2 regions of the Mesorhizobium sp. CA7 genome follow, and region 1 is predicted to be linked to the other one. Evidence: riboswitches for the same ligand, from Rfam matches in the RefSeq annotation. Region 1 holds a riboswitch; the other holds the start of a gene.
The links. Region 1 has a riboswitch for thiamine pyrophosphate ahead of thiB (thiamine ABC transporter substrate binding subunit). Riboswitches for the same ligand answer to the same signal wherever they lie in the genome.

Region 1 (3,399 bases):
CGGCAGCGCCGGAGAGATCGTGCGCGCCTTCGACGGCGAGGCCGGCGAAGGCACCGCCGATGAGGAGGGCGATGGCCGCCAGCGCGACGACGCCGGCGGTGACGCGGGAGTCAGGGTGCACGGCGGCTTGCACGTTGCACCTTGGTGGAATTCAGCAAACGCCGTGTTCCTTCGCGCCCCCCTCTGTCCTGCCGGACATCTCCCCCACAAGGGGGGAGATCAGCAGCGCCCGCCCCTCGCTCATCACTGCAACGTCGCCAGTTGGCGAAACCGCCGATGACGGCCAATTTCCCCCCCTGTGGGGGAGATGTCCGGCAGGACAGAGGGGGGCGCCGTAGAGCGATCATCTTGCGCGAATAGCGATCCTACTTGCTCATCACCGCCAGCCACTCATCCACCCACGCCTTGCGGTTGGCGGCGACCTCCTGCGGGCTGAACAGCAAGGTCTTGGTCGGCTTCACCAGTTTGTCGAAGGCCGGGTTGAGCGGCTTGTCGGTCTTGCCGGCCGGGAACATCCAGTTGGTTTCCGGAATGACATCCTGGAATTTCGGTCCGGTCATGAAGGCGATGAACTTTTGCGCCAGCGGGTTCTTCGCGCCCGTCGTGGTGATGCCGGCAACCTCGATCTGCAGGTATTCGCCTTCCTCGAACGAGGCGGCCTGGTAGCGCTCGGTGTTCTCGGCCACCATGTGGTAGGCCGGCGAGGTGGTGTAGGAAAGCACCATTGGCGCCTCGCCCTTGGTGAACAGGCCATAGGCCTCGCTCCAGCCCGGCGTCACCGTCAGCACTTTCGATTTCAGCTTGGCCCAGGCTTCCGGCGCCTTGTCGCCATAGACCGATTTCACCCACAAGAGCAGGCCGAGGCCCGGCGTCGAGGTGCGCGGATCCTGGATGACGATCTTGTCCGTGCCGGCGCCTTCGACCAGTTCCTTCAGGCTCTTCGGCGGGACTTTAAGCTTCTGCGTGTCATAGACGACGGCGAAATAGCCGTAGTCGAAAGGCACGAAAGTGTCGTCGCTCCAGCCTCCAGGCACGTCGATGGCGGAGACTTCGCCATGCGGCACGAACAGTCCGCTCGCCTTGGCGTCGGCGGTGAGATTGGTGTCGAGGCCGAGCACGATGTCGGCCTTGGTGCCGGCGCCTTCGAGCTTGACGCGGTTGAGGAGCGCCACGCCGTCGGCCACCGAGACGAATTCGAGATCGCAGCCGCATTCGGCCTCGAATTCCTTCTTCACCGCCGGGCCGGGACCCCAATCGGCGGTAAAGCTTTCATAGGTATAGACGGTGAGCTTGTCCTTCGCAGCGGCAGGCGCGACGCCCGCCAGAAGCGAAACTAAGCCGGTTGCGAGAATGAGATGGGACAGTATTGCGCGCATATCGGCGCCTCCTTCGTTCGAGTGACAAGGAATTGAGGCGCCGGATCGTCCGAAACGTCTAATCCCTCCGCCGGTACAAACCGGATCAGGTTCAGCGGGTTGGCTTGATCGCCTCTCAGCCGGATCACGTCCGGCACCCCGTTAGAGCGTTTCGACAGATAGGCCCCGCCGAAGCAGCGCGCAAGCGGAAGTTTGCCGGGCAGCTAATGTTCGCCGGTAGCCTCGCAGCCGAAGCGCACGGCATCCCGCTTCCGTTTCGCCCGACGGGCTGGTAAGGGCGACGGCCATGGGCACATTCACCATCCTGCTTGCCGGCGAGCTTATCCGCACGCCCCGGCTCGAACGCCAGATCGCTGGCTCGCGCGTCATCGCCGCCGATGCCGGCATCGGCCATGCCCGCATGCTTGGACTTGTCCCCGAACTTTGGGTCGGCGATTTCGACTCGGTGCCGGCGAACCTGCCGGATGATCTCGCCGCCGTGCCGCGAAAAGTCTTTCCGGCCGAGAAGGACATGACCGATGGCGAGCTCGCCATAGCGGAAGCGCTTCAGCGTGGCGCCACCAGCCTCGTGCTGGCCGGCGCCTTCGGCGGCAAGCGCGCCGACCATGCCTTCCTGCATCTGGCGCTGGCCGTGCGGCTGGCCGAGGCTGGCACGACCGTGCTGCTGACCAGCGGCGCGCAGGAAGGCGCTCCCATCCTGCGCGGCAAGGCCAGCTTCGACTATGACGACGGCACCTTGTTTTCGGTGCTCGGCTTTTCCGACCTGTCCGGCCTGACGGTCACCGGCGCCAAATGGCCTCTCGACCGCGTCGAGGTGGCGTTCGGTTCCTCGCTCACTATATCAAATGAGGTCAAAGGGCAGCTTGGCATCGCGCTGGAGCGCGGCCGGGCCCTGCTTCTGGCCCACCCCTATCCTCTTCCAGAAAGTTGACATGGCGCCGCCACTCCTCAACCTCGACGACATTAAACTGACTTTCGGCGGCACCCCGCTGCTCGACGGCGCGGCGCTCAGCGCATCCGCCGGCGAGAAGATCGCGCTGGTCGGGCGCAACGGCTCGGGCAAGTCGACGCTGCTCAAGATCGCCGCCGGGATGATCGAGCCGCAGGATGGCGAGGTGTTCCGCCAGCCTTCGGCCACGGTCCGCTATCTGCCGCAGATGCCGGACATGGACGGCTTCGCCGACGTGCGCGCCTATGTCGAGGCGAGCCTTGGCCCGGCCGACGATCCGCATCGCGCCACCTATCTGATGGACCATCTTGGCCTGACCGGCGAGGAGCGGCCGAACGACCTGTCCGGCGGCGAGGCGCGCCGCGCCGCCCTTGCCCGCGTCATGGCACCGGAACCCGACATTCTGCTCCTCGACGAGCCGACCAACCATCTCGACCTTTCGGTGATTGAATGGCTGGAAGAAGAGCTCGCCCGCACCTCCTCCGCGGTGATCCTGATCTCGCATGACCGCCGGTTTCTCGAGCGCGTCACGCGCGCCACTGTCTGGCTGGACCGCGGCCAGACGCGGCGGCTGGACAAGGGCTTTGCGCATTTCGAGGAATGGCGCGACCAGGTGCTGGAAGAGGAAGAGCGCGATCAGCACAAGCTCGGCCGCCAGATCGTGCGCGAGGAACATTGGCTGCGCTATGGCGTGACCGCCAGGCGCAAGCGCAACATGCGCCGCCTCGGCGAGTTGCAAACCATGCGCCAGCGCTTCCGCAGCCATCGCGGCGCAGAGGGCACCGCGACGATGGTGGCCAGCGACGCCGCCGAGTCCGGCAAGCTGGTGATCGAGGCCAGGAACATCGACAAGAGCTTTGGCGATCTCACCGTGGTCAAGGGGTTCTCGACCCGCATCCAGCGCGGCGACCGCGTCGGCCTGGTCGGCCCGAACGGCGCCGGCAAGACGACATTGTTGAAGATGCTGACCGGCGAGCTGGCGCCGGACGCCGGCACCGTGCGGCTCGGCGTCAATCTCGAGATTGCGACGCTCGATCAGAAGCGCGAGGCCGTCGATCCGCAGGAGACGCTGGC
Region 2 (3,399 bases), on a different contig from region 1:
AGCATGTCGCGCTGCTGCACGACGGTGCGCAGCAATGCCGCGCGCTGGCGCATGCCGCCGGACAGCTCGGCCGGCCAGGCGCGCTCGAAGCCGGCAAGGCCGAACTCGGCGAACAACGGGGCCACGCGCTCGCGCGCCGCGCGGCGCTTCATGCCCTGCACCTCGAGCCCCAGCGTCGCATTGTCGATGACGCGCCGCCACGGCATCAGCGCATCGCGCTGCGGCATGAAGGCGAAGCGGGCGCCATCGAGCGGCGCGCCGTCGAAGCGCACCTCACCCTCGCCCCGGATCGCGCCGGTGAGTAACTGGAACAGTGTCGACTTGCCCGCGCCGGAGGGGCCGAGGATCGAGACGAACTCGCCTTCTTCGACATGCAGCGAAATGTCCGCCAGAACCTCGAGCGCGCCGAAGTTTTTTCGCATGTTGCGGAGCTCGAGCCGGGTCATGGCCGGCCCTCTCGGGAAGGCTTGTCGCCATAGCGCCCCGCCCTTTCGCTCTTTGCATTTTCCCAGGGCACGGCGAGACGCTGGGCGAGCACGGCGAGGCCGAACAGCGTGAGCGTGAGCGCCGAGCTGACCGCGACGGCGGCGAGCACCAGGTCGGGGCGGAAATTGTTCTTGGCGCTGAGCATATAGATGCCGAGCCCTTTGGCGGCGCCCGCATATTCGGCGAAGATGGCGCCGACCACGGCATAGGTGATGGAGATGCGCAGTCCGGCGAAGAAATAGGGCAGCGCCGACGGTAACCGAGCGAGCCAGAAGATGCGCCGGCGCCCTGCTCCCATGGCGGCGAGCATCTGACTGATTTCCTTGGCCGTGGCGGCATAGCCCTCGACCAATGCCACCATCATCGGAAAGAAGGTGACCAGCGCCACGAGCAGGATCTTCGGCAACAGCCCGAAGCCGAACCAAAGCACCACCAGCGGCGCGATCGCCACCAGCGGCAAGGTCTGGCTGGCGATCAGGAGCGGGAACAGCGCGCGGCGCAAGGGGGCAAAGAAGTCAACCAGCGCCGAGAGGATGAAGGCGGCAACGAGCGAGCAAGCAAAGCCCGCCAGCGTGGCACGGATGGTGGGAAGCGTGTTGTCGCCCAGCGCCGCCCGGTTCTCCCAGGCCTGCGCCAGCACGCGCGAGGGTGCAGGGAGCACGGTAGGGGCGATGCCGCCAAGGCGGGCGTAGAGATCCCAAGCGACGAGAAGGAGAGCGAATGCGAGGGCAGCGGGGAAGATCTTGGCGATGGCGGACGCTACAGCTGATCTCCCCCCTTGAGGGGGAGATGGCCGGCAGGCCAGAGGGGGGCGCGAAGGAACGCCAGCTTTCGAAAGTTGTGCGAAAGCAATTGGCGAACGCCGCGCGCGCAACCAGTTGAGCGGCCGGCGGGACAGCACCCCCCTCTGCCCTGCCGGGCATCTCCCCCGCAAGGGGGGAGATTGGCCGTCACCTCGGCTTTCGCCGATCGCCGAAGGTTCCCTTCTCTCCTGCGAGATGGGACTGGGAGCATCTCCCCGACGCGATGGATCAAGCCAAACAGCCACGACATCTACCTCGATAGATCGAGCTTGCGCTCAAGCCGCGGTCGGGCTGTTCGCCGAAATGGTGATATCGAGCGTCACGTGACCGGCACCCGGCCCGAAGCGGCAGAAGGCTTCGTTCAGCGTGGCGAACACCGCGCCGGCGTCGCCGCGCAGCTTGGTGCAAAAATGCTTGGAGCGTTCGAAGACGCCCGACCGTTTCAGGAAATCGATGCAGCCATAGATCTCGTCCATGTGGTCGCCGGTGCCCATCACATAGAGCGAGAATTGCGCCGCCACCGGCTGGTTGGTCGAAAGCGTGGCCCCGACGGCGCGCAGCGCGGCGCGCTTGCGTTCGTCGAGCGGGATCGCCGGGCCGCCGATCTCCTCGGAGCGGCAGATCGGGTCATCCGGCTCGCCGGGGCAGCCGCGCGAGACGGCGGCCGACAGCACACAGTGCCTGCCGCTTTTGGCGGCCGCCACGAACAGGTCGCGCATGGCTGGGAACAGCACCTCGGGCGGCCCGACCAGCAGCGTCGAGATATCGTCGGTTTCGATCCTCAGCCTGTCGCGGTAAGGATCGAGCGCGCCAAGCGCGCCAAGGATCACGCCGACGAAATCGTCGGCCATGGGATAAAGGGAAATCTGTGCGCCGGAAAACATGGCCCGCCTCGCTCCGCTGGTATTATCCAGATCAGCTTTAGGGTCCGGAGGCTTGCCGCCACCATCTCAGCCCCGACCGTACGGAGCACCCCTGTGGATGGCCGGGTTAAAGCACTGTTTGCGGTGCTGGGAAAGCGGTTTTTTGCGGTGTCAGTTGGGCCAGGCGCCCATCTCCCTATGGGAGATGCCGGTGGTTATAAGATTTTTGTAGTTTTGTTATAACTGCTTTATCTAACTATTTTGTCGTTCATGTTGTACGAATCCCGCTTGATTGCTTTTCGTACATAAAGTACGATACTTCCCTTCCATTGAGGGGATTTGCTTGAACACCGCGAACCATGCCGCTTTTGCCGACCTCTCCCACCCGTTGTTGTCGCCTTTGCCGCTCGCCGAGCGCGAACGCCTTGCCGGTGCCTGGCGCATGGCCAGCCAGGACATCGCCGACGACATCCGCTTCATCCGGCAATATCTGAAGGTGATCGCCGAAAAGGAGGAGCGCCTTTCGACCGGCGCGCTGGTGCACGGCCGCGTCTATGTTGAGGCCTGTGCCGCCTGGCTGCCGGAGACGGCGGCGCGGTATTTGCGCAACCTGAGGCTGATCAGCGAATGCGAAAGCGCGATGATCGCCGCGGGGGTGAGGTTTGCCCGCTCGAGCGACGCCTGGTGAGGAGCGTTCTGACCTCTTCCGTTAGAGAAGGGAAGGAACTCCAAGGCCGCCAGCGACGAGAACAATCATGTCGCTGCAACCCTTGGCTCTGGGCCTCGAAAAATGCATCGTTTCACACAATCGCCAATTGGTGGACGCGGGCGAGCGGCCGGGCGTTAATTCTGCGCAGGCGAAGGAGGGTAAAGCCGTATACCAGGGAGGAATTTCGTTTTGATGGACCAACAAATCGACATCGGCATACAGCCTGACGATCAGCCCTACGAAGTCACTTCATTCGCCCGCAAGCATGGCCTGACGGTCCCGGTTGCCGACGCGGTCCTTTTCGCCAAAGGTCCGTCGCCGTCACGCGCAGCTTGCGACATGGCAGCGCTTGCCTTCCTCTGCGCGGTCGCGCGATACGCCGGAAAACAAGGGACGCGATAGCCTCCTCTTATAGCTTAATTGCAACCCGCATGCCGCCGGCCTGGCTGCTGGCGGCAGCGATGCCGAGCGTGCCGGTCAGCCGGCCGCCATGGTCGAAGCCTTCGCTCAGAGGTCGTGACGGTTCAGCGGGGAGCGT

Region 2: it holds a riboswitch for thiamine pyrophosphate, as region 1 does, so the genes downstream of both, LB552_RS22380 (Ykof family thiamine-binding protein) here and thiB (thiamine ABC transporter substrate binding subunit) in region 1, are expected to answer to the same signal.

What each region holds. Positions count from the first base shown of each region.
Region 1 is NZ_JAIUHH010000009.1:149,425-152,823, reverse strand. Features, by position in the region: gene thiP (thiamine/thiamine pyrophosphate ABC transporter permease) at 1-121, opposite strand, end outside; gene thiB (thiamine ABC transporter substrate binding subunit) at 366-1,376, opposite strand; TPP riboswitch at 1,422-1,527, opposite strand; gene LB552_RS17970 (thiamine diphosphokinase) at 1,663-2,307, shown strand; gene LB552_RS17965 (ABC-F family ATP-binding cassette domain-containing protein) at 2,309-3,399, shown strand, end outside.
Region 2 is NZ_JAIUHH010000015.1:72,446-75,844, forward strand. Features, by position in the region: gene LB552_RS22370 (ABC transporter ATP-binding protein) at 1-446, opposite strand, end outside; gene LB552_RS22375 (ABC transporter permease) at 443-1,237, opposite strand; gene LB552_RS22380 (Ykof family thiamine-binding protein) at 1,565-2,173, opposite strand; TPP riboswitch at 2,164-2,276, opposite strand; gene LB552_RS22385 (hypothetical protein) at 2,496-2,840, shown strand; gene LB552_RS22390 (dihydrofolate reductase family protein) at 3,386-3,399, opposite strand, start outside.